2 regions of the Cupriavidus sp. GA3-3 genome follow, and region 1 is predicted to be linked to the other one. Evidence: predicted binding sites of a transcription regulator. Region 1 holds the regulator's gene; the other holds the start of a gene.

The links. Region 1 encodes NrdR, which represses ribonucleotide reductase genes. Its sites were predicted from a motif close to CACNANATNTNGTG; they were not measured.
Region 2: the regulator NrdR is predicted to act here: its motif matches at 3,490-3,503, upstream of C265_RS22030 (ribonucleoside-diphosphate reductase subunit alpha).

What each region holds. Positions count from the first base shown of each region.
Region 1 covers NZ_KB944461.1:395,954-404,391, forward strand. Annotated here, with positions in the region: gene C265_RS04530 (pilus assembly protein) at 1-2,596, opposite strand, end outside; gene C265_RS32755 (hypothetical protein) at 2,840-3,043, shown strand; gene C265_RS04535 (PilX N-terminal domain-containing pilus assembly protein) at 3,025-3,633, opposite strand; gene C265_RS04540 (PilW family protein) at 3,630-4,649, opposite strand; gene pilV (type IV pilus modification protein PilV) at 4,666-5,295, opposite strand; gene nrdR (transcriptional regulator NrdR) at 5,428-5,895, opposite strand; gene glyA (serine hydroxymethyltransferase) at 6,052-7,299, opposite strand; ZMP/ZTP riboswitch at 7,424-7,569, opposite strand; gene ybgC (tol-pal system-associated acyl-CoA thioesterase) at 7,725-8,129, shown strand; gene tolQ (protein TolQ) at 8,126-8,438, shown strand, end outside.
Region 2 covers NZ_KB944491.1:15,618-24,055, forward strand. Annotated here, with positions in the region: gene C265_RS22025 (ribonucleotide-diphosphate reductase subunit beta) at 1-187, opposite strand, end outside; gene C265_RS22030 (ribonucleoside-diphosphate reductase subunit alpha) at 331-3,264, opposite strand; gene ampD (1,6-anhydro-N-acetylmuramyl-L-alanine amidase AmpD) at 3,760-4,377, opposite strand; gene C265_RS22040 (sigma-54 dependent transcriptional regulator) at 4,374-5,999, opposite strand; gene C265_RS22045 (sensor histidine kinase) at 6,025-8,130, opposite strand; gene C265_RS22050 (PP0621 family protein) at 8,127-8,429, opposite strand; gene C265_RS22055 (inner membrane protein YpjD) at 8,436-8,438, opposite strand, start outside.

The DNA.
Region 1 (8,438 bases):
GGTCGCCGGCGTAGGCGGCGACGGTCTGCCCGTCGGTAAGCCGCACCAGCGCCGGCGAGCTCAGCCCGTTGGCAATGCCGGCGGTGACGTCCGCCGCCATCGAGATCTTCCAGTAATTGACGCCCAGTTGCCACGGCGTCCCGGCCGGCTTGTCCAGTGCCACGATGAACAGCACCGAAGGCGCGGCCGGATTGCTCGCGCCATCCGCATCGTTGGCATTCAGGCCGTTGCCCGTCATGGCAAACCACCTGTACACAGGCTTGTTGTCGGAGTCCTTGCCGGCAAACAGCTTGACGATCTGGGGCGGCGACATGACGTTGCCCATGTCGGCATCATCCTTGTCCGTGAACTCCCACAAGACATTGCCGGATCCGACGCTGGCGGGATCGCTGACATTCAGCGCAAAGAGGCCTTGCGCGCCGCCACCCATGCCAGAGACCAGCACGGTCTGCCAGGCGTTGCCGACCCGGGCTTCCGCCACGGCAGGCGTGGCGTCCACGTACGGCCGATGGATATAGCTCGGCGAGGTCAGCTGGACCAGGTTGGCGAACACTGCGTTTGGCACGTAGGCAAACAGTTCAGAGCCATTGGCCGCATTGAAGGCGTGGAGCATGCCATCGTTGGCGCCGATGTAAACTGCGGCGGTACGCTGGCTGTGGGCCTTGTAGAAGGCGGTGTAGTCGCTTTCGGCGATGGTGCTGGACGGGGCCGCCATGTAGACGGGGCCCGAGTTGACGATGTCGCCCAGCAGTGAGTCGCGCAAGCGCATGGTCCCCGTGCTGCCGGTGGATTGCTCCTGGCTGCGCTCGCCACGCAGATAGCTGAGCCGGCTCTGGGCCACGGTGTCAGTCTCTGTCGGCGCGAGCTTCAGTGCGGCCTTCTGCGCGGCGTTGAGGGATTTCCATTCGAAGGTGGCGCCCGCACCCGCGCCGGTTCCTGCATTGTCGGCCGTGCCCGACGGGACCCAGGTCAGCAGATTGCGGGCAGCGGTGCGGGCAGTCAGCACCTTGCCAGCCTCCCAGGTTTCGGTACTGGAGATCTGAACGCCGGTGTCGGGATCATTGGTCACCGCCAGTGCCGAAAGGCGCCCGTTCCATCGCTGGTCGAATCCGGGAGTGAACAAGAGGGTGTCGCTCGCCACCTGGGAAGAGGTCAGTGCCACGCCAGACAATGTGCCGGCCGCGTTGACGATTTGCGCGAAGACCTTCTTGATGGAAGCGATCATGGCGGCCGGCTGCCCGGCCAGGAACCAGTTGGCGGGGACGTCGGATCCGCCCGACGATTCCCATTCGGCATTGCTGGTGACGGTGGCGCCGCTGGCCCCCTTGGTGCGGAACGGATTGCCATCACCATTCTGGTCGTCAAAGCCGCCGTATTTTGCCGCCAGGTACATCTGGCTGCGGCGCTGTTCGTCGCCGACGCTGCCGTTCCCGTTCTCATTGACGTCGATGCTGAACGTGGTGACGCGCAATTCCGGCATATCGGGGCGGAAGCCGTAGGTATGGGCCCAATACGCGACGCCGGCCATATAGTAGGTGCCGTGGCCGCTGGAGCCGGTGTCGGCGCCAGCCAGGTTGGCGAGCGAGGTGTCGGGGCGGCTGTTGCCGGATGTTCCCGAACTCTCGAGATCGGCCACCGCCTGCGTCCAGGTCGTGACATCGAAGCTGTACTTGCTGTATTTCGATATCGCGTCCGCCGGCCGGGCCGAGTCGTTGGCAGAGACCGGCTTGCCACCGGAGAGGTAGGTCGTCCTGGTGTTGCCGGGAATGTAGCGGTCCCAGTGCGTATTGATATCGGCAATGGCAAGGACGTAGTTCTTCTGGCAACTGGCAAGGATGGGGTCTGTCCATTGTGTGTAGACCGGAAATCCATCCTTGTAGGCGCTGGCGTTGTCGATGGCTTCGGGCGTTGGTTGCCGGCCTTGCAGGTAGCGGATGCTCTCGTAGTAGAGTTCGCCGACCGGATCCAATGACTTGTAGGCGCCGGAACGCCCGAACTGATTCAGGTAATTGATGACGCCGCTGATGTTCTCTGACGCGCTCTCGGGGTTCTGGATGAATACGCCGTCGTCATCCCATTCCCGGCGCAGGTTGCTGGCTTGGTTGAAATTGCTGTCGACGGTGTTCGGCCCCACATACTTCAGGGGCGCCCGCAAGACACCGCCATAACGGGTATTGGCGCTGTCGTTCAGGTAGCCAAACGCGCCAAAGCGGACCTTGTCTGCATTGCGCTGCATTTCGCCAACCGGCTTGTACCCGGTGCGATACAGCTTGCAGAAATCGGTGCGGGACCTCGCTTCGCTTGCATCGCAGACTTGCACCCGTACCAGGTAGGTGCCCTGGTTCCTGTACTTGCCGGGGCTCGAGCAGCTGGCGCCGGACTCGGTGCTGTCCCCAAAGAACACCTTGTTGCCACATGAGGTGATGTACAAGGTCCTGCTGCTGAAAGGCGTGACCGAGGACGCCTTGTCGTAGGTCTTGCGGGGGAAGTAGGAGTTGCTGTTGAAAAAACTCTCCTGCAGCACGGCACGTTGCAGGATGGTCTGTGTGGCGGAGTCGACGACGCGGTCGCCCCCGGTCAGCGCGTAGCGCAGCATATCGATGGCCGAGGCCGTGGCCCAGTTCATGAAGTTGCCGCTGAACTGGCCCGTGCATGTGTGATCGGCCGTGTTGGCGTCGCCGGCAATGACAAAATAGCCATTGCTGGCGCTTCCGCTGTAGTTGTAGCACTTGCGCGGATTGAAGTAGCCAATGTATTCCGTGGTCGGCGAATACGTGCCGGAGCGATAGGCTGACCCCACCGTGGGGAACTCCACCGAGAGCGTCAGCAGCAGGTTGGGATGGATATTCTGGTTGCGGCCGTACAGCGGCGCCTGCGCGAGCTTGACGGTCGCGAGGCTGCTCTGTTCCGTTGCGGCAAGCAGCGGGCCGGCGGGCAGGCTGAGAAGCGCGGCCATTGCCGCGAAAATGAATTTCCGGATCCGGCTCATTTGCCGTGCTCCGCGACAGGCATGGACGTTGCCATTCATTCCCCCTTCCGGTAGTACGACTGCAACATGACCCGGGTCGCCGGGTTAGCGCCAAAGCCGACGGCCGTGACGCGGAAGATGTATGCGCCCTCGCTCGCGCCTGGCGACATGTCGCTGATCGGCTCGATGATGTAGCGCGGCAGGGCGGCAGGCAGCAGCCCGCCTGTCGCGGTCGGGAACCTGCGGCCGGTGAAGGTGCCGTAGGCGGTGGTGCGTGCGTTGGCGCCCGTCTGGCTGAAGTCAACGGCAAGCCAGTTCGGCGTGCCGTCGAGCACCGGGTCGCACAATCCCTGGAAGGGTGAGGCGCCTGTCACGCCCGTATTGCAACCCGCCACGAACGGCAGCACATTCATCGTGGTGCCGGAGAAGATGGCCGACCGGCTGGTTGGGGCGGAAACACCCTGGATGTCGATTTCCGCATCCAGCAAGGCTGCCTCGGCCGCTTGCTGAGCCAGGTCCCGGTCGCGCTGGTTCGATGCCATGCGCTTGCTGCCAATGGCCAGCCGGGCACCGGCGATGGCGATGACGCTGATGATCAGCAGCATCACCAGGGCGGTGATCAGCGCGATGCCACGCGGGTTGGGGTGCGCGGTGCGGGCGTTCATGTCGGCGAGCAGGTGGTGCAGGTGGCCATGTTCCGGAGCTGTACGGTGACGGTGTACAGGCGTCGCATGCGCTGCAGTTGCGTGGCCGGCGTGAAGGATGTGTCGTTGCCCGGCGAGCCCGGGAACAGGCGCCCGAACAGGCGCAAGGTTGGCGGATCCTGAGGCGATGCGCTGGCGGTATCGCCCATCAGCACCATGGCAATCTTGATGGCGACGACGTTCTGCCAGGTGGTGGGCAGGGCCAGCACCTCGGTGGCCGACAGGAAGCGGTCCGGGGTCTGGTCGAAATTCGTATCCATGCCGTAAAGCACCTGGAAGACTTCAACGCCTGAGATCAGCGAAACAGCCTGGTACGCCGTGCCGGCCGTGAGGATTTCCTTGTTGGCGGCGTCCCGTGGACGATAGCCGCACATCAGCTGAGGCATGCCGCCGGCATCGTTGCTGACATAGAAGACCGCCATGCCGCGCGCTAGGTCTGCGTCTTCCCAGGCCTGCGGCTCGGCGACGCCATTGCCGGAGCAGTCGATCATGCTGTTGTCCGGGACGGTGCGGTCCTGCTGCGTGCCGGAGCCGAAGAAGCGGACCTGCAGCACATCGCTCTTGTTCACGGCACCCGCTTGGGCCGGACACGCGAGGTTTTGCGCCGGATTGCCGAGATCTTGCGCGGGGGCGCCGCAGCTGTCGAGGCCGCTGATGGTCGGCGACAGGCTCGTGGTGGTGAGCATGACGCCTCCGGGGCTGGGCGCGGGAGGCCCGCTGGCGCCGGGAGAGGCCGCGGCGCTGTTGCCCGCATAGTTGCTCCACGCGGCCTGGCGCACGATCCGAACCACGGTATCCACCGCAAAACGGCCTTTCTCATCCAGCGCAGTGGTGTCATCGATGCTGTTGTAGTTGGCTCGTCCGGTCAGGTAGAGCGCCGCGGCAGCCATGATCAGGAGCAGGCTCAGCGTCATCGCCACCATCAGCTCCACCAGCGACAGCCCCAGTTGACGATGCCGGCCGGCGTTGAGATACATCCTGGCGTTCCGCATGTCAGTTAACCGTGCCCTGCGTGGCCACGATGACCACCTGGGGGCGCGTGCCCATGTCGGACATGTCGACCCGTGCCGCGACGGTTCTGGCGGCAAGCCGGGAGATCCAGCCGATCTTGATGACAATCGGTGCGTCGTCCGCGCGGCCAGTGGCCGATGGCGTGCATCCCCATGAGAAGCCGGTGGCCTGGTCGTAGGCGACCATGTCCCGGCAAATCACGGCGCGTCCGCCAGGCAGGCCTGTGCTGACACGCTCCCAGAACTCGGCGACATCGAAATCCGCCAGTTGCTGCGCGCACCCGGCCGCCGTGCCCGGGCAGGCGATCGCGTACGGGCTGTTTGCTGCCGTGAGCGCGGGCGGCTGCCCGGTGGCAGTGTCGATGAAGTAGCGGTTCGGGATGATGGCTTCCGCCGCCGCGCCGGTTTGCGAGACGGCCGGATTGGCACGCATGCGCTCGGCCATCTCGGTGGCCAGCTGCATGGCAGTGGTGTCGTAGGAAGCTTGTTGCGTGAAGCGGGATGAATTCAGCAGCAGGCTGGCGACGCCGAGCACGCCAACCGCCAGAACGACAATTGCCACCAATGCTTCGAGCATGGCAAAGCCGGCTGCCCCGCGGCAGCGTTGACCCATTCTGACCCCCGTCAAAAGACGTCCGACTTCGTTAACTTCTTTTTTTGGTCTGCAATCCCGGGCCCTTTTAATATGCGACAGCGGGCCTTGCGGAAATGCAACGGGGATTAAACAACGATTTTGTTACTTTTGCTACCCCTTCCGGGGGGTGGACGCCGCAAACTCATCCAGCACGTCGCGGAATTCCGACACGTCCTCAAAGCTCCGGTACACCGAAGCAAAGCGGATATACGCGATCTTGTCGAGCTTGCGCAATTCGCGCATCACCAGTTCGCCGACCTGGCTGCTGGGGATTTCTTTCTCTCCCAGTGCCAGCAGTTTTTCTTCGATGCGGGTGATGGCTTCGTCGATGGCTTCGGCCGAGACCGGGCGCTTGCGCAGCGCCAGGCGCATGGAATCCTTCAGCTTGGCGCGGGTGTAGTCCACGCGCGAGCCGTTTTTCTTGACGATGGCGGGGAAGAACAGCTCGATCCGCTCATAGGTGGTGAAGCGGCGGTCGCAGGCTTCGCAGCGGCGGCGCCGGCGCACGGCATCGCCGTCTTCCGACATGCGCGTGTCGAGTACCTGGGTATTGGAATGACCGCAAAAGGGGCATTTCATGCCGGACCACCTTCAGTTGAACCCCGTCGCCTTGTCCGTGTTGTCGTTCTGCGGAGGCGGGGCGGGTTGGCGAGGCCCGCAAGCCAGTGCCCGAGGACGCCGGCTTGCGGAGCTGCCGGCCGCTCATGCGGAATCCGCATGGGCGGCCTCGATGCATCAGCCGTAGACCGGGAAACGCTTGGTCAGGGCTGCCGCCTGCTCGCGCACGCTGGCGATATTGGCGGCGTCGTGCGGGTTGTCCAGCACATCGGCGATCAGGTTGCCGACGATGCGGGCTTCTTCTTCCTTGAAGCCGCGCGTGGTCATGGCCGGCGAGCCCAGGCGGATGCCCGAGGTCACGAACGGCTTTTCCGGATCGTTGGGGATGGCGTTCTTGTTGACGGTGATATGCGCCTCGCCCAGGATGCGCTCGGCTTCCTTGCCGGTGATGTTCTTGGCGCGCAGGTCAACCAGCATCACGTGGCTTTCGGTGCGGCCCGAGACGATGCGCAGGCCGCGCGCGATCAGGGTCTCGGCCAGCACGGCGGCGTTCTTCACCACTTGCTGCTGGTATTCCTTGAACTCAGGCGTCAGCGCTTCCTTGAAGGCGACGGCCTTGCCGGCGATTACGTGCATCAGCGGGCCGCCCTGGATGCCGGGGAAGATCGCCGAGTTGATGGCCTTCTCGTGCTCGGCCTTCATCAGGATCACGCCGCCGCGCGGGCCGCGCAGGCTCTTGTGCGTGGTGGTGGTGACGAAGTCGGCGTGCGGCACCGGGTTCGGGTAGACACCCGCGGCGATCAGGCCGGCGTAGTGGGCCATGTCGACCATGAAGTAAGCGCCGATCGACTTGGCAACCTTGCTGATGCGCTCGAAGTCGATGCGCAGCGCGAAGGCCGAGGCGCCGGCGATGATCAGCTTGGGCTTCTTCTCCTGGGCCAGCTTTTCCAGCGCGTCGTAGTCGATGTCTTCCTGGGCGTTCAGGCCGTAGCTGACCACGTTGAACCACTTGCCGCTCATGTTCAGGGCCATGCCGTGGGTCAGGTGGCCGCCTTCGGCCAGGCTCATGCCCATGATGGTGTCGCCCGGCTTGAGCACGGCGAAGTACACGCCCTGGTTGGCCTGCGAGCCCGAGTTGGGTTGCACGTTGGCGGCTTCGGCGCCGAACAGCTGCTTGACGCGGTCAATGGCCAGCTGCTCGACGACGTCGACGTACTCGCAACCGCCGTAGTAGCGCTTGCCGGGATAGCCCTCGGCGTACTTGTTGGTCAGCTGCGAACCCTGGGCGGCCATCACGGCCGGCGAGGTGTAGTTCTCGGAGGCGATCAGCTCGATGTGGTCTTCCTGGCGCTGGTTCTCCTGCTGGATGGCGGCAAAGACCTCGGGGTCGATCTGGTCGATCGTAAAACGGCTGCGTTCGAACATGGCGAAACTCGTCTGAAAAATAGGGAATCCGATTCACGCATCGGGGGTAGGGCGCGCGGGGAAGGCTAGCGGCGACCAGCACCGGCGGCTTGTAACCGTCGGTGCAGGGCGCACCCTGCTTCCCATTCGCTGCCCAGGCGAGCGGCAGGCGCAAGCAACTTCACGCCTAGGCGTGCTGAACGCTACGCGAACGCGCAATGAACGTCACGCCAGAGAACTTGCGCTTCCTCGTGGTAGTGCCCACTGACTTCGCCAGTCGCGCAAGATGGAATGGTTGCGCGCAGTGTAGCGCGAGGCGGGCGCCCGCCGCAAGCCGTCGGCCCCGCCAGGCAAGCGCTGGCAAGGGCTGGCCAGCAACTTGCTGTTGCAAAGTCGTCATGCGGGTTTACACGAAACCGCTATCGCTCTCCGTTACAATTGCGGCCATGACAAACTTTGTCTGGACCCTGCGGGTGTACTGGGAAGACACCGACGCGGGCGGCGTAGTGTTCTACGCCAACTACCTGAAGTTCTTCGAGCGCGCCCGCACCGAGTGGCTGCGTGCGCTCGGCATCGAGCAGCAATCGCTCGCCGACGAGGCGGGCGTGGTCTTTATCGTCCGCAGCACGGCAGTGGACTACAATGCGCCCGCCCGGCTGGATGACCAGCTCGAGATCCGCACGCGCATCGACCGGGTCGGCCCGGCGTCGGTCCAGTTCACCCAGGAAGCCTGGCGTGGCGAGCTGATGCTGGCCTCTGGCGCGATCCGTGTTGGGTGTGTCGATCGAAGCACTTTCCGTCCCGCCCCGATTCCCGACCCCGTTCTAGCTACCATCAAGTCCGCACGATGAATCCCGTGACCGTCACGCAAGACATGTCGATCGTAACGCTGGTGCTCCACGCCAGCCTGCTGGCACAGGCCGTCATGGCGCTGTTGCTCGTCATGTCGCTGTTTTCGTGGACCTATATCTTCCGCAAGCACCTGGCGCTGCGCTCGGCGCGCACCCAGACCGAGGGGTTCGAACGCGACTTCTGGGCCGGCGGCGACCTGCAGGCGCTATATAACAGTGCCGTCAACAACCGCCACAACACCGGCGCGCTGGAGCGGATCTTTGAATCCGGCATGGGCGAGTTCCTGAAGGCGCGCGAGCGCGGCAACG
Region 2 (8,438 bases), on a different contig from region 1:
CGGCGTTGACGCGGCGGTTGCTTTGCGCGGCGGCGGCGTTGGGGTTGTTGCCCAGGATGCCGGCTTGCGTGGCGCTCGGCGGCAGGACGCCTTGCTGGTCAGCGGTGGCAGCCGATGCAGCGGGTTGCAGGGCAGGCTGCGGTGCGGCCTGCGGGGTGGCTTGAACGTCGTCGTCCCAGCTAAGCATGATGTGGTTCTCCGTGATTCGGTTTGGGGGCGGCGGTGGTCAGTGTTTTTTGACTTGTGCAACTTCGTGGTTGCGCCGGCCCTCTCCCCCGGCCCCTCTCCCGCGGGCGGGAGAGGGGAGCAAACCGGGGGGTTAGGTAAGACTTATTGGCAGGCTTCGCACTCTTCGAAGCCGGGGTCGCCCGGGCGCATCGTGCAGACCGCGCCTTCGGCTTCCGGCATGGCCGGGGCCGATGCGGCGGCTGCGTCCAGGGCGGAGCCGCTGTCGCTGCCCGACGACACCGCGTTCAGCGAGCCGCGCGACACGGTGGACTTTTCCACGTGGGTGGCAGCCATCGTGCGCAGGTAGTACGTGGTCTTCAGGCCGCGCACCCATGCCAGCTTGTAGGTGTCATCCAGCTTCTTGCCCGACGCGCCGGCCATGTAGATGTTCAGGGACTGGGCCTGGTCGATCCACTTCTGGCGGCGGCTGGCGGCTTCCACCAGCCAGGTCGGCTCGACTTCGAACGCGGTGGCGTAGATGTCGCGCAGGTCTTGCGGAATGCGGTCGATACGCGACAGCGAGCCGTCGAAGTACTTCAGGTCGGCAACCATCACTTCGTCCCACAGGCCGCGTTCCTTCAGGTCGCGCACCAGGTAGTCATTGACCACGGTGAACTCGCCCGACAGGTTGGACTTGACGTACAGGTTCTGGAACGTCGGCTCGATGCAGGCGGACACGCCGATGATGTTCGAGATCGTGGCGGTCGGCGCGATCGCGATGCAGTTCGAGTTGCGCATGCCGTGCTGCTTGATGCGGGCGCGCAGGCTGTCCCAGTCCATCGTGGCAGACATGTCGACTTCCAGGTAGCCGCCGCGCTCTTCGGCCAGCAGCTTGAGCGAGTCTTGCGGCAGGATGCCACGGTCCCACAGCGAGCCTTCATAGGTGCTGTAGCGGCCGCGCTCTTCGGCCAGCTCGGTCGAAGCCTGGTAGGCGTAGTAGCACACCGCTTCCATCGAGGTATCGGCAAACTTGACGGCGGCATCGCTGGAATACGGCGTGCGCAGCACGTGCAGGCAGTCCTGGAAGCCCATGATGCCCATGCCGACCGGACGGTGGCGCAGGTTGGAATTGCGCGCCTTGTCCACGGCGTAGTAGTTGATGTCGATCACGTTGTCGAGCATGCGCATGGCGGTGCGCACGGTCTTCTGCAGCTTGGCGTGATCCAGCGCGTAGGTGCCGTCGGCCTGCTTCGCCATGTGGGCGACCAGGTTGACCGAGCCCAGGTTGCAGACGGCGATCTCGCTCTCATTGGTGTTGAGCGTGATTTCCGTGCACAGGTTGGAGCTGTGCACCACGCCCACGTGCTGCTGCGGGCTGCGGATGTTGCACGGATCCTTGAAGGTGATCCACGGGTGACCGGTCTCGAACAGCATGCCCAGCATCTTGCGCCACAGTTGCAGCGCCGGCAGCTTCTTGAACAGCTTCAGTTCGCCGCTGGCGGCCTTGGCTTCATAGCCCAGGTAGGCCTTTTCGAATTCCTTGCCGACCTTGTCGTGCAGGTCCGGGCAGGTGGCCGGCGAGAACAGGGTCCACTCACCGCCTTCCATCACGCGCTTCATGAACAGGTCCGGAATCCAGTTGGCCGTGTTCATGTCGTGGGTGCGGCGGCGGTCGTCGCCGGTGTTCTTGCGCAGCTCGAGGAACTCTTCGATGTCCAGGTGCCACGTTTCCAGGTAGGCGCAGACAGCGCCCTTGCGCTTGCCGCCCTGATTCACGGCCACGGCGGTGTCGTTCACCACCTTCAGGAACGGGACCACGCCCTGGCTCTTGCCATTGGTTCCCTTGATGTGCGAGCCGAGTGCGCGCACGTTGGTCCAGTCATTGCCCAGGCCGCCGGCGAACTTGGACAGCAGCGCGTTTTCCTTCAGCGCTTCATAGATGCCTTCCAGGTCGTCCGACACGGTGGTCAGGTAGCACGACGACAGCTGCGAGCGGCGGGTGCCGGAGTTGAACAGGGTCGGCGTGGACGACATGAAGTCGAACGACGACAGCAGCTGGTAGAACTCGATGGCGCGCGCTTCGCGGTCCTTCTCGTTCAGCGCCAGGCCCATGGCCACGCGCATGAAGAAGGCTTGCGGCATTTCGATGCGGGTTTCATCGATATGCAGGAAGTAGCGGTCGTACAGGGTCTGCAGGCCCAGGTAGTTGAACTGGAAGTCGCGGCCGGCGTCCAGCGCGGCGCCCAGGCGGGCCAGGTCGAAGGTGGCCAGCTTTTCGTCCAGCAGCTCGGCTTCGATGCCGCGGGCGATGAACTTGGGGAAGTACTCGGCGTAGCGGCTGGACATCTCGGCCTGGGTCACTTCGGTGCCCAGGATTTCCTTGCGGATGGTGTGCAGCAGGATACGGGCGGTGACCTGGCTGTAGTCCGGGTCCTTTTCAATCAGGGTACGCGCGGCCAGGATGGCGGAGTCGTACACCTGCGTCATCGGCACGCCTTCGTACAGGTTCTTCAGGGTTTCCTTCAGGATCGGCTCGGCGCTCACTGCGTTGCCAAGGCCGCTGCAGGCGTTGTCGATCAGGTCATGCAGCGCGGCGATGTCCAGCACGTGGGTGACGCCGCCATCGGTCACGTTGACCGAGATGCCGCCTTCCTGCACGCGGGCCACGGCCTGGGCGTTGGCCTGGGCGCGCTCGTCCTTGCGCTTCTCGCGGTACAGCACGTAGGCGCGGGCCACTTCATGCTCGCCCGAGCGCATCAGCGCCAGTTCCACGTGGTCCTGCACGTCTTCGATATGGATGGCGCCGCCGTTGGGGCGGCTGCGCACCAGTGCGCGCACGACGTTGTCAGTCAGTTGCTCGACGATCTCGCGCACACGCGCGGACGCGGCGCCCTGCCCGCCGTTCACGGCGAGGAAGGCCTTGGTCATGGCAACGGCGATCTTGGACGGCTCGAAAGCCACCACGGCGCCGTTGCGTCGAATGATCTTGTGATCCGGGTAGTTCGTATTGGCGGCGTTGGCGGGGGTCTGCTGCGCGGTCGGTGCAATACCGGCGGCGGCGCCACCCGTGGTGATTTCGTTCTGGGCCGTTTGCATGAGAACTCCTGTTTTTACCCTGGAAATAAGAGACAAAAGAGTCCCTGGCGAAATGCGGCGAAAAGAACGTCCCTCCCGGCGTGAGGTCGGGGGCGGACAGACTGCCTTTACGTGAACATTTCGCCAGGGACTCTTGTGATTCGCTGGCCTTAGCGGGCGGTTTCGAGACGATGCACGAACTTCGTGATCCCTGACTCACCCTTGGGGCCGGCTCCCCGGTTGGACTACTAGATATAGTGTGTGACGCGTGAAACTGGGCTAAGTATAGTGAAACGAATCCGAATGACCAGTCTTGACAAGCGCTATTTCGGGGGCGGTTGCGCCGATGCGGCAGCGCCACATGCCCGCAAGCCTAATACTCGCAAGGGTTTTCGCCAGACCGTTCGCAACTGCACATTCCACAAAAATTTTTTTGATTGTTGCGAGGTTGCGATAGCCCCACCCCGAGGTAGGGCATGTGCGCCGGAACGGGGCGCACGGGGATGGGGAATGAGGTTAAGGATTCGTCACCTGGCCAGCCGCGCCAGGGCACTGGTAGGGCAACATGCCCGGCGCCACGCCTGCCTGCCTGGCGAAGCGCGCCCAGTCGAAATGCGGGCCGGGATCGGTCTTGCGCCCCGGGGCGATGTCGCTGTGCCCAGCAATCGCGCGCACCGGGTAGGCGGCCAGCAGCGCCGGCACCAGCGCGGCCACGGTGTCGTACTGGGCCAGGGTGAACGGCAGGTCGTCGCAGCCCTCGATCTCGATGCCGATGGAGAAATCGTTGCAGCGGGCGCGGCCGAAGAAGTCGGACTGTCCGGCGTGCCAGGCCCGCTGCGTGCACGGGACAAACTGCACCAGCTCCCCCTCGCGCGTGACCAGGAAGTGCGCGGACACCTGCACCTGGTGGATGGTGGCAAAGAACGGGTGCTTGTTGGGATCGAGCCGGTTCTGGAAGAAGGCCTCGATGTCGCCGCTGCCGAACTGGCCGGGCGGCAGGCTGATGTTGTGCAGCACCACCAGGTCCACCGGCATGCCGGCCGGGCGCTCGTCAAAGTTTGGTGACGGCACGCGGCGCGCGGCGGGGACCCAGCCGTCGGCCTCTGGCAGATAGCGGTGCTCGGGCTTGCTCATGACGTGCCCTCGCCTTCCACGGTGCTGCGTTCGGCGGCGTCCATGGCCTCGCGGATGCCCAGTTGCTGGATACGGTAGCGCAGCTGGCGCAGGTTCAGGCCCAGCAGCGGCGCGGCCGCGGTGCGGTTGAAGTTGGTCTGCGCCAGCGCCTGCAGGATCAGCTCGCGCTCCACGGCTTCCAGCCTGGCTTGCAGGTCGATCGGGAAGACGATGCCGCGGCAGGCGCGTTCGGCGGGATCGCCGGCGGGCTCGGGTTCGGCCGCGCTGGCCGGGGCCGGCACCACGGGCGGCGGCTCTGCCGGGGCCGGCGCGGGCGCGGCGGCCGGCGGCACCGGCGCCCACATGCCTGCGGCACCCCAAGGGGCGGAATAGTTGGTGGGCGCCATCGCCGGCGCGGGGGCATGCATCAGCCCGGCGCGCTCGGCGCCGGCGTCCAGCGGGCCCAGGTCGGCCAGCTCGATCTCTTCGCTCTCGGCAAAGGCGTAGGCGCGCTCCAGCAGGTTCTCCAGCTCGCGCACGTTGCCGGGGAACGGATAGGCCACCAGCCGTTGCAGCGCCGCCGGCGACAGCCGCTTGGGGCGCGGGTCGCCGTAGCGCACCGCCAGGTGGTCCAGGATGGCGCGCGCCAGCACCGGGATGTCTTCACCGCGCTCGCGCAGCGTGGGCATGCGCAGCGCCAGCACGTTCAGGCGGTAGTACAAGTCCTGCCGGAACTGCCCGGCCGACACCATCGCCGCCAGGTCCTTGTGGCTGGCGCACATCACGCGCACGTCGACGGCGTCTTCGCGGCTGGCGCCGATCTTGCGCACGCGGCGCTCCTGCAGCGCGCGCAGCAGCTTGACCTGCATCGGCAGCGGCAGGTCGGCCACCTCGTCGAGCAGCAGCGTGCCGCCGTTGGCGGCCTGGAAGAAGCCGCCGCGCTCCCCGTCGGCACCGGTGAAGGCGCCTTTGACATGGCCGAAGAACTCGGACTCCATCAGGTTCTCGGGGATGGCGCCGCAGTTGACGGCGATAAACGGATGCGCGGCCCGGCCGCTGGTCGCGTGGATGGCGCGCGCAGCGCGCTCCTTGCCGCTGCCGGATTCGCCGCTGATCACCACCGGCGCCATGCTGCGCGCCAGCCGCGACAGCGAACGGCGCACCTCCAGCATGGCGGCGGAATGGCCGGGCAGCAGGGCGGCGGCGCGGTCGGCGGCCTGCTCGGCCGCGGCGGCTTCGGCATCGGTGCTGTCGCGTTGCTGGCGGCCCAGCGCGTTCAGCACCAGGCTGCGCAGCTGCTCCAGCGATACCGGCTTGGCGATGTAGTCGAAGGCGCCGGCCTTGAGTGCTTCCACGGCGTTGTCGGCGCTGCCGTAGGCGGTGATGACCGCCACCGGGATGCGTTCCGGCGCGGCCGACAGCTGGCGCACGATCTCGATGCCCAGGCCGTCGCCCAGGCGCATGTCGGTCAGCACCAGGCTGTAGCGGCGCTGCGCCAGCTTCTCGCGCGCCTCGGCGAGCGAGCCGGCCAGCACCACGTCATGGCCCATGCGGCGGATCGAGATGTCCAGCAGCTCGCGCAGGTCGGCCTCGTCGTCGATGACCAGGATGGGATCGGGCGCTCGGGACATTCGGGGTGGCATGGGGTGGTGGCTGGGTTGGGACAGGTCAGGCGGCGGCCGCATCGGCACTCTCGATGCGCAGCGTCAGCACGAAAGCCTTGGCCGGCAGTGTATCGCGCGCGGCGGCGGCCAGCATGCCAGTGCGCTCCAACAGCGCCGGCAAGGCGATGGCGCCGTAGCGCACCTGGGCGTCATTGGCGCCGCACAGCTCGCGCGCCATGAACAGGCCCAGCCCGGTGCCCTGGGCGTTGCTGGTGAAGAACGGTTCGAACAGGCTGCGCTGGTGCTCGCGCGCGACTTCGGCGCCGTCGTTCCAGACGATCAGCTCGGCATGGTGCTGGTCCAGCGCATGCGCCAGCAGCCGGATCGATCCCGGCAGCCGGCTGCAGTAGCGCCAGGCGTTGTCCAGCAGGTTGCCCAGCACCTGCTGCAGCTGCGAGGCGTCGAACACCACCGGCTGGGCCACGTCCACGGTCAGCCGGATGGCATTGGCGTTGATGTCGGCCCGGCCCGCCGGGCGGGTCTCGCCGGCGCGCGGGCGGCGCGAGCGCATTTCGGCGCGCCAGCGCTCGACGATCTCGGGCAGCGCCTGCGCCAGGTGCACGGTGCTGCGGCCGGTGCGCGGGCGGCGCGACATCTGCAGCACGTCTGACACCACCTGGTCCAGCCGGCGCACGTTGTCGTTGATGATGCGCAGCAGGCGGGCGTCGATATCGACATCGGCGCCGCCATGGTCCTGCGCGGCGGGATCGCGCCGGCCGGAATCGCCCAGCAGCTCGCTGGCCTGGCTGATTGCCGCCAGCGGGTTGCGGATCTGGTGCGCGATGCTGGCCACCAGCCGGCCCATGGCGGCCAGCTTTTCCTGCTGCACCTGCTCGGCGATGCGTTCCCAGCTTTCGATATGGACCAGCACGGTGTCGCGCATCTCGTTGCGCAACAGGGCCTCATCCTCCTGCGACCAGGCCATGGCCTCGTTCTGGGCGATGGCCAGGCGCAGGCGGCCGGCGGCTTCGGGCGACAGTTCGCTCCAGGCGGCGGTATCCAGCGTGGCCGGCACGGTGCGGCCATGCGCCATGGTCGAGCGCAATCCTGCCAGCCCCGGCAGCACAAAGCGCAGCCGCAGCCGGGTGTGCTGCATGGTGCCGTCGGCCAGCGCGGTGCCGGACGCCATCGGCAGCAGCTGCAGGATGCGCGGCACGTCGTCCTTGCTGTGCAGCCAGTCGCGCAGCATCTCCATCAGCGGCTGCAGGCGCGGGATGCGGCGCAGGTCGAACAGCACTGCTTCTCCGCCCTGACCTGCCGCACCACCCAGCCGGCGCGAGTAGATGCGCTCATGCGGCTGCACGCCCAGCAGCACCACCGCCGCGGGGTTGGCGGCCACCACCGCGCCGTTGGCGCGCACCAGCATCACGCCGTCCTGCATGTCGTTGACCATGAGCCGGTTGACCAGCTGCTGCAGGCGCAGCTCCTGCTCGCGCGCCAGCGCCAGGCGCTCCTGCGCGATCTGGCGGTTGGCCAGCATATACATCAGCAGCGCCGCGATCATGAACACCAGGCCGAACAGGCCCGAGCCCAGCAGCCCGGCATCGGCCTGGCGCAGCAGGATGGTGTGCATGAAGGGCCCGCTCATCACCACCAGCGCGGAGATCGACGCGGCAAACAGCGCGAACAGCAGGCTGGTCAGTGCGCCGGCTTCCAGCGCGGGCAGCAGGAAGATCATGGCCAGGCCCTCGGCCTGCCCGCCCCGCCCCAGCACGCTAAAGACCAGCGCCAGCAGGGCCAGGTCGGCCAGCACCTGCACCCGCACGCGCAGATGGAAGTGCCGGCGCCACAGCGTGCCGGCCAGCATCGCCACGGCAATGCCAAGATAGGGCACGGCGATGGTCATGGCCGCCGCGTGCTCGATGCCGCCCAGGCCCCCGAGGTCGAACGGCACGGGCGGGATCGCATTCGTGATGGCGGTGACGGAGGCCGGCTCGCCGCGCCGCATCAGCGCAAAACCGACCAGCAGCAGGCCCACGGCCACACGGGTCCAGCAGAAATAGCGCAGCAGGCGCCAGTGAAAGTCAGGCGGTTCAGGCTGGCGCCACAGCTGAGCCAGGCCGCGCCAGGCGTTCAGCCGCTGCCAGCCCGACGACGCCGGCTCTGTCATGGGCGGGGGCCGCTGCTGCTGTCGCTGCCCTCGGCCCGGCTTTCGTCAGGCAGGTGGCTGCGGCGGCAGTAGTGCAGGCCGCGCCAGGCAATGGCCTCGCCCTGCGGCAGGTGCACGCCGCACTGGGCGCACTGGACCATGGGTTCGGCGGTGGCGTCGGCCGGGCCGGCGGCGGCAGTGCGCTCGCTGGCCTCGCGGGCCTGGCGTGCGCGGTGTTCAGCCAGCCGCGCCTCGGCGCGGGCGCGCAGCCACCAGATGACGCCCAGCACCACGGCCAGCAGGATCAGGATACGTGCCATGGGGAATCA